Rubrivivax gelatinosus IL144: one gene and its partner. The protein of the gene in region 1 interacts with the protein of each later gene in a pairwise test. Links are inferred from orthologs where the notes say so. Each region holds a gene or a part of one and is shown on either strand. Other genes may lie near its edges. The genes, in order: RGE_RS04195 and grxD.

Region 1 (3,126 bases):
TCTTCCCCGGCGTGCGCTACACGAGCTTTCTCGTGCCCGGGCTGGTGATGATGAGCGTGCTGCAGAACGCCTTCGCCAACACCAGCTCCTCGCTGATCCAGAGCAAGATCACCGGCAACCTCGTCTTCCTGCTGCTGACGCCGCTGTCGCACTGGGCCTGGTTCGTCGCCTACGTCGCGGCCTCGGCGGTGCGCGGGCTGGTCGTCGGGCTGGGCGTGCTGCTGGTCACCGTCTGGTTCGCGCCGCTGCACCTGGCCGAGCCGTGGTGGGTGCTGGTCTTCGCCGCGCTGGGCGCCGGCATGCTGGGCGCGCTGGGCCTGATCGCCGGGCTCTGGGCGGAGAAGTTCGACCAGCTCGCCGCGTTCCAGAACTTCATCGTCATGCCGATGACCTTTCTGTCGGGGGTCTTCTACTCGGTGAAGTCGCTGCCCGGCGTCTGGCAGGCGGTGAGCCACCTGAACCCCTTCTTCTACATGATCGACGGCTTCCGTCGCGGCTTCTTCGGCGCCAGCGACGTCTCGCCCTGGCTCAGCCTGGCGATCGTCGGCACGAGCTTCGTCGTCGTCTCGGCGATCGCCCTGCGCCTGCTGGCGTCGGGCTACAAGCTGCGCTCATGACGCCCTCCGCGGCGGCCTGAGATAATCGCCTCCCAACCCCTGCACGAGCCCCGAGCATGACGCACATCCACGCCGCCAGCGAAGCCAAGCCTGCCGAAAAGGACGCTGCCAAGCCCGCCGGCGGCCTGCAGGAACAGCTGTCGTTCAAGTCGCGCTTCGTCCTCGTCTTCGGCGAGATCGACGACAAGCTGGCGCGCGCCACCTGCGAGCGCCTGATCGCGCTGTCGCAGGACTCCGACGCGCCGATCCACATGCTGATCAGCAGCCCGGGCGGCCACGTGGAGAGCGGCGACGCGATCCACGACATGATCCGCTTCATCAACGCGCCGGTGACGACCATCGGCAGCGGCTGGGTCGCCAGCGCCGGCACGCACATCTACCTGGCCGCGCCCAAGGAGCGCCGGGTCTGCCTGCCGAACACGCGTTTCATGATCCACCAGCCCGCGGGCGGCGCCGGCGGCCGGGCCACCGACATCGCGATCCAGGCCAAGGAAATCATCAAGACCCGCGAACGCATCGCCCGCGTCGTCGCCACCCAGACCGGCCAGAAGATCGAGAAGGTCATGGCCGACATGGAGCGCGACTACTGGATGAGCGCCGACGAGGCCATCGCCTACGGCATCGTCTCGCGCGTCATCGAACGCCAGACGGAACTCGCCTGATGGCCGAGCCGACCGTCGCCGAGGTCCGCGGCTACATCGAGGCCGGGCTGCCCTGCGAGCACCTGCAGGTCGAAGGCGACGGCCGCCACTTCTTCGCCACCATCGTCTCGTCGGCCTTCGAGGGCCTGAACCGCGTGCGCCGCCACCAGCGGGTCTACGCCGCGCTGGGCGATAGAATGCGCGAGCAGATCCACGCGCTGTCGATGAAGACGCTCACGCCGGCCGAGTACTCGGCCCAAGGCGTTACCCACCACCCCTGACACGGCACCTGCGGCGCGCCGCGGGTGGCCGCGTGCTGCGCTGCCGCCCGTCCCGTGCCGCGTGCTTTTTCCGAGCACCAGCATGGACAAACTCCTGATCCGCGGCGGCCGCCGCCTCCAAGGCGAGGTGTCGATTTCCGGCGCCAAGAACGCCGCGCTGCCCGAACTCTGCGCCGCGCTGCTGTGCGCCGAGCCGCTGACGCTGGACAACGTGCCGCGCCTGCAGGACGTGGCGACGATGCTGTCGCTGCTGCGCCGCATGGGCGTCGCCGTCGAGCGCCCCGAAGACCAGCCGGCTCGCGTGACGCTCGCCGCGCCCGACAGCCTGGACCCGGTCGCGCCCTACGAGCTCGTGAAGACGATGCGCGCGTCGATCCTCGTGCTCGGCCCGTTGCTGGCGCGTTTCGGCCGCGCGACGGTGTCGCTGCCCGGCGGCTGCGCTATCGGCTCGCGCCCGGTCGACCAGCACATCAAGGGCCTGCAGGCGATGGGCGCGACGGTCAAGGTCGAGCACGGCAACATCGTCGCCAGCGCCGGCCGCCTGCGCGGCGCGCGCATCACGACCGACATGATCACCGTCACCGGCACCGAGAACCTGCTGATGGCCGCGGCGCTGGCCGAAGGCGAGACGGTGCTGGAGAACGCCGCCCAGGAGCCCGAGGTCACCGACCTGGCCGAGCTGCTGATCGCGATGGGCGCGAAGATCGAAGGCCACGGCAGCGGCCGCATCCGCATCCAGGGTGTCGAGCGCCTGCACGCGCCGGCCGCGCCGCACCGCATCGTGCCCGACCGCATCGAAGCCGGCACCTTCCTCTGCGCGGTGGCCGCCGCTGGCGGCGAGGCCGTGCTGCGCGATGCGCGTGCCGAGCACCTGGACGCCGTCATCACCAAGCTGCGCGAGGCCGGCGTCGCCATCGAGTCGGGCGAGGACTGGATCCGCGTGCGCGCCGATGCCCGCCCGAAGGCGGTGAGCTTTCGCACCAGCGAGTACCCGGCCTTCCCGACCGACATGCAGGCCCAGTTCATGGCCGTCGACTGCGTCGCCGAAGGTGCCGCCAAGGTCGCGGAGACGATCTTCGAGAACCGCTTCATGCACGTCAACGAGCTGGTGCGCCTGGGCGCACGCATCCAGGTCGACGGCCACACGGCGATGATCCAGGGCGTCGACACGCTCTCCGGCGCCACCGTGATGGCGACCGACCTGCGCGCCTCGGCCAGCCTGGTCATCGCCGGCCTGGTGGCCGAAGGCGAGACCACGGTGGAGCGCATCTACCATCTGGACCGCGGCTACGACCGCATGGAAGCCAAGCTGCGCGCCCTGGGCGCCGACATCGAGCGCGTCCGATGATCACCCTCGCACTGTCCAAGGGCCGCATCTTCGAGGACTCGCTGCCGCTGCTGGCGGCCGCCGGCATCGAGGTGCTGGAGGATCCGGAGAAGAGCCGCAAGCTGATCATCGGCACCACGCGGCCCGACGTGCGCGTCGTGCTGGTGCGCGCCAGCGACGTGCCGACCTACGTGCAGCACGGCGGCGCCGACCTGGGCGTCGCCGGCCTGGACGTGTTGCTGGAGCACGGCGACGGCCTG
Region 2 (3,092 bases), 3.7 Mb from region 1 along the record:
CCGATCGGCTACGACCGCAACGCCGACGTGAAGGCCGCTGCCGATCAGCTGCACGACGAACTGGCCGCGCTGGGCGTCGACGTCGTGCTCGACGACCGCGGCGAGCGCCCGGGCGCGATGTTCGCCGACTGGGAGCTGATCGGCGTGCCGCACCGCATCGTCGTCTCCGACCGCGGCCTGAAGACCGGCACGGTCGAGGTGCAGGGCCGGCGCGAGACAGCGGCGAACACCGTGCCGCTGGCCGAGGCCGTCGCCTTCGTGAAGGGCCGCCTGAAGGCATGATCGGCCGCCGCGCGCTGCTGGCGCTGCCGCTGGCGGCGGCCTGCGGCGCGGCACGAGCCGGTGCCCAGGTCGAGGAGCCGCTGGCCGACGCGGTACGCACCGCGCTGGCCGCGGCCGTGGCCGACGGTGCGCCGCCCAAGCCCAGCTTCGCGCGCATCGAGGACCGTCTGGCCTATCTGCGCTGGCTGGGTGCGGCCAGCGAGAAGCTCAAGCGCCGCAAGAGCGAGAACCGCACGCGCCTGGAGTTCCTCGAGACCGTCTGGTACGAGAGTCGGCGCGCCGGGCTCGAAACCTCGCTGGTGCTCGGCCTGATCCAGGTCGAGAGCGGTTTTCGCAAGTACGCGATCAGCCGCGCCGGCGCGCGCGGCTACATGCAGGTGATGCCGTTCTGGGCGCGCCTGATCGGCGACGGCGACGCCAGCCGGCTGTTCCACATGCAGACCAACCTGCGCTTCGGTTGCGTGATCCTGCGCCACTACCTCGATGCCGAGCGCGGCGACCTGTTCATGGCGCTGGGCCGCTACAACGGCAGCCGCGGGCGGCCGGAGTACCCGGGCATGGTGTTCGGCGCGCGCCGAAGCTGGGACCTGAAGGCCTGAGGCGCAGCGGCTAGAGGCCGCGCCATTCGCGCGGCGCGGCGCCTTCGAGCTGCAGCAGCGCGAGCACGCGCTCGACGCCGTCGTCGACGATCTCGGCCACGGTCTGCGGCCGGTGGTAGAAGGCCGGCAGGGGCGGGAAGACGATCGCGCCCATCTCGGTGGCGGCCGTCATGTTGCGCAGATGGGCCAGGTTCAGCGGCGTCTCGCGCACCATCAGCACCAGGCGCCGGCGCTCTTTCAGCGCGACGTCGGCGGCGCGCGTCAGCAGGTTGTCGGCCAGGCCGTGCGCGACCGCGGCCAGCGTCTTCATCGAACACGGCGCGACGACCATCGCCGCGGTGCCGAAGCTGCCGCTGGCGACGCAGGCGCCGACGTCGCCCGGGGCGTAGGAGTGGTCTGCCAGCGCCTCCAGATCTGCACGCGACAAGCCCAGCTCGTGATGGGCGTTCAGCACGCCGGCCGGCGTCGCGACCAGGTGCGTCTCGACGCCGAGCGCACGCGCGCGCTCCAGCAGGCGCACGCCGTACACGGCGCCGCTGGCGCCGGTGATGCCGACGACGAGCCGCTGGCGCGGCATCAGACCTTGGCCAGCAGCTGCTGCAGCTCGCCCGACTGGTACATCTCCATCATGATGTCCGAGCCGCCGACGAACTCGCCGTCGACGTAGAGCTGCGGGATCGTCGGCCACTGCGCGTAGTCCTTGATCCCCTGGCGCACTTCCTCGTCCTCGAGGACGTTGAAGGTCTTGAAGTCGTCCACGCCGCAGGCCTTGAGCACCTGCACCGCGCGGCCCGAGAAGCCGCACATCGGGAACTGGGCCGTGCCCTTCATGAAGAGCATCACCCGGTGGCCCTTGACCAACTCGTCGATGCGTTGTTGAACGTCGCTCATGGCTGTCCTGCCGCCGTTTCCTTGGTAAGGCGGCAAGGATAAGCCATAGTCCCGGAGTGCCCGGGCGCCTCGCCGGAAGCCCGCACGCGTCAGAACGAGTAGCGCACGCCGAGCTGCAGCACCGGCGCGAACTGCATCTCGCGCAGCGCGTTGTCCAGCGGCTGGTCGCCGAAGAGCACGCGCCCGGCGCGCAGGCTGCCGGGGCGGTCGGCGACGAGGCCGATGTCGGCGCTGAAGGTCCAGCCGTCGTGCGTGCTGCCGCTGTAGCCGAGGCCGACGTACGGCACGGTTTCGGTGTCGTCGGCCATCCCGGCCGGCAGTGCCGTGGCGCCCATGCGCAGCGTCGTCTGCGGCCCGAGCGGCAGGCCGCGGCCGCTGAAGGCGACGCCGCCGGTGGCACGCAGGCCGCCGGTCCAGGAGCGGATGCGCAGCCCGGGGGCGTCGAAGTAGTAGTCGCCGAGCAGCGAGCCCGCCTCGCGGCTGCCGCCGGCCAGCGTCACCGGTGCCAGCGTCGTCGCGCCGAGCTGGGCCCGGGCCTGCCAGCGCGGCCACACCTGGTCGGTGTCGGGGGGGAGCAGGCCGTCGGCGGCTGCCGCCGCGCCGGCCAGGGCGAAGCCCGCGAAGGTCACGGGAGCGGAACGCGTGCGCATGGCAGGACTCCTCGTGCAGAAGACTTCATCATGCTCCGATGAGGCCGTCGTTGCAGGAATCCACGCGACGAATCGTGACATCCGCGCTGCGCGCGCGGGCATGCCGTGCCGTATCAGCGCCGGCCGCCGGTGCAGCGGGGCTGGCCGCCGAGGTCACGGCGTGTGCTCACCTGGGAGAAACCCGCGCCGACGAGCAGCGCCTGCACCGCCTCGGCCTGGTCGTAGCCGTGTTCCAGCAGCAGCCAGGCGCCGGCCTCCAGATGGGGCGCCGCGCCGGCGACGATCCTGCGCAGCGCGTCCAGGCCGTCGCCTTCGGGGGTCAGCGCGCCACGCGGCTCGTGCTGCAGCGCCGCCAGGTGCGGGTCGGCGCCGGCGATGTAGGGCGGGTTCGACAGCACGAGGTCGAAGCGCCGGCCGGCCAGCGGCGACCACCATTCGCCGTGCACGAACTCGATGTCCAGTCCGAGGCGGGCGGCGTTGTCGGCGGCGACGGCCAGCGCCTCGGCGCTGCGGTCGCTGGCCGTCAGGCTGGCCTGCGGCCGCGCGTTCTTCACGGCCAGCGCGATCGCGCCGCTGCCGGTGCCCAGATCGGCGACCCGCGCCGGCGCGCCGGGCGGCAGCAGCTCCAGCGCCCAGTCGACCAGCACCTCGGTGTCGGGCCGCGGCACCA

Evidence for each region.
Region 2: the proteins of RGE_RS04195 (region 1) and grxD interact in binary tests that used the Escherichia coli proteins (3 or more experiments, as listed by UniProt). The link is inferred for Rubrivivax gelatinosus IL144 from one-to-one orthologs.

What each region holds. Positions count from the first base shown.
Region 1 is NC_017075.1:889,569-892,694, forward strand. The notes cover bases 96-2,908. They hold RGE_RS04195 (BolA family protein), read left to right. Parts: upstream 96-1,278; coding sequence 1,279-1,539; downstream 1,540-2,908. Other genes in these bases: RGE_RS04185 (ABC transporter permease), read left to right, coding at 96-617; RGE_RS04190 (ClpP family protease), read left to right, coding at 674-1,279; murA (UDP-N-acetylglucosamine 1-carboxyvinyltransferase), read left to right, coding at 1,622-2,887; hisG (ATP phosphoribosyltransferase), read left to right, coding at 2,884-2,908. Also shown: more of RGE_RS04185, read left to right, coding at 1-95; more of hisG, read left to right, coding at 2,909-3,126. UniProt on the Escherichia coli protein: Involved in cell resistance against acid stress.
Region 2 is NC_017075.1:4,555,430-4,558,521, reverse strand. What follows is about bases 116-2,894. They hold grxD (Grx4 family monothiol glutaredoxin), read right to left. Parts: upstream 1,773-2,894; coding sequence 1,458-1,772; downstream 116-1,457. Other genes in these bases: prmC (peptide chain release factor N(5)-glutamine methyltransferase), read right to left, coding at 2,536-2,894; RGE_RS20700 (hypothetical protein), read right to left, coding at 1,862-2,422; RGE_RS20710 (UbiX family flavin prenyltransferase), read right to left, coding at 892-1,458; RGE_RS20715 (lytic transglycosylase domain-containing protein), read left to right, coding at 279-881; RGE_RS20720 (proline--tRNA ligase), read left to right, coding at 116-282. Outside these bases: more of RGE_RS20720, read left to right, coding at 1-115; more of prmC, read right to left, coding at 2,895-3,092. UniProt on the Escherichia coli protein: Monothiol glutaredoxin involved in the biogenesis of iron-sulfur clusters.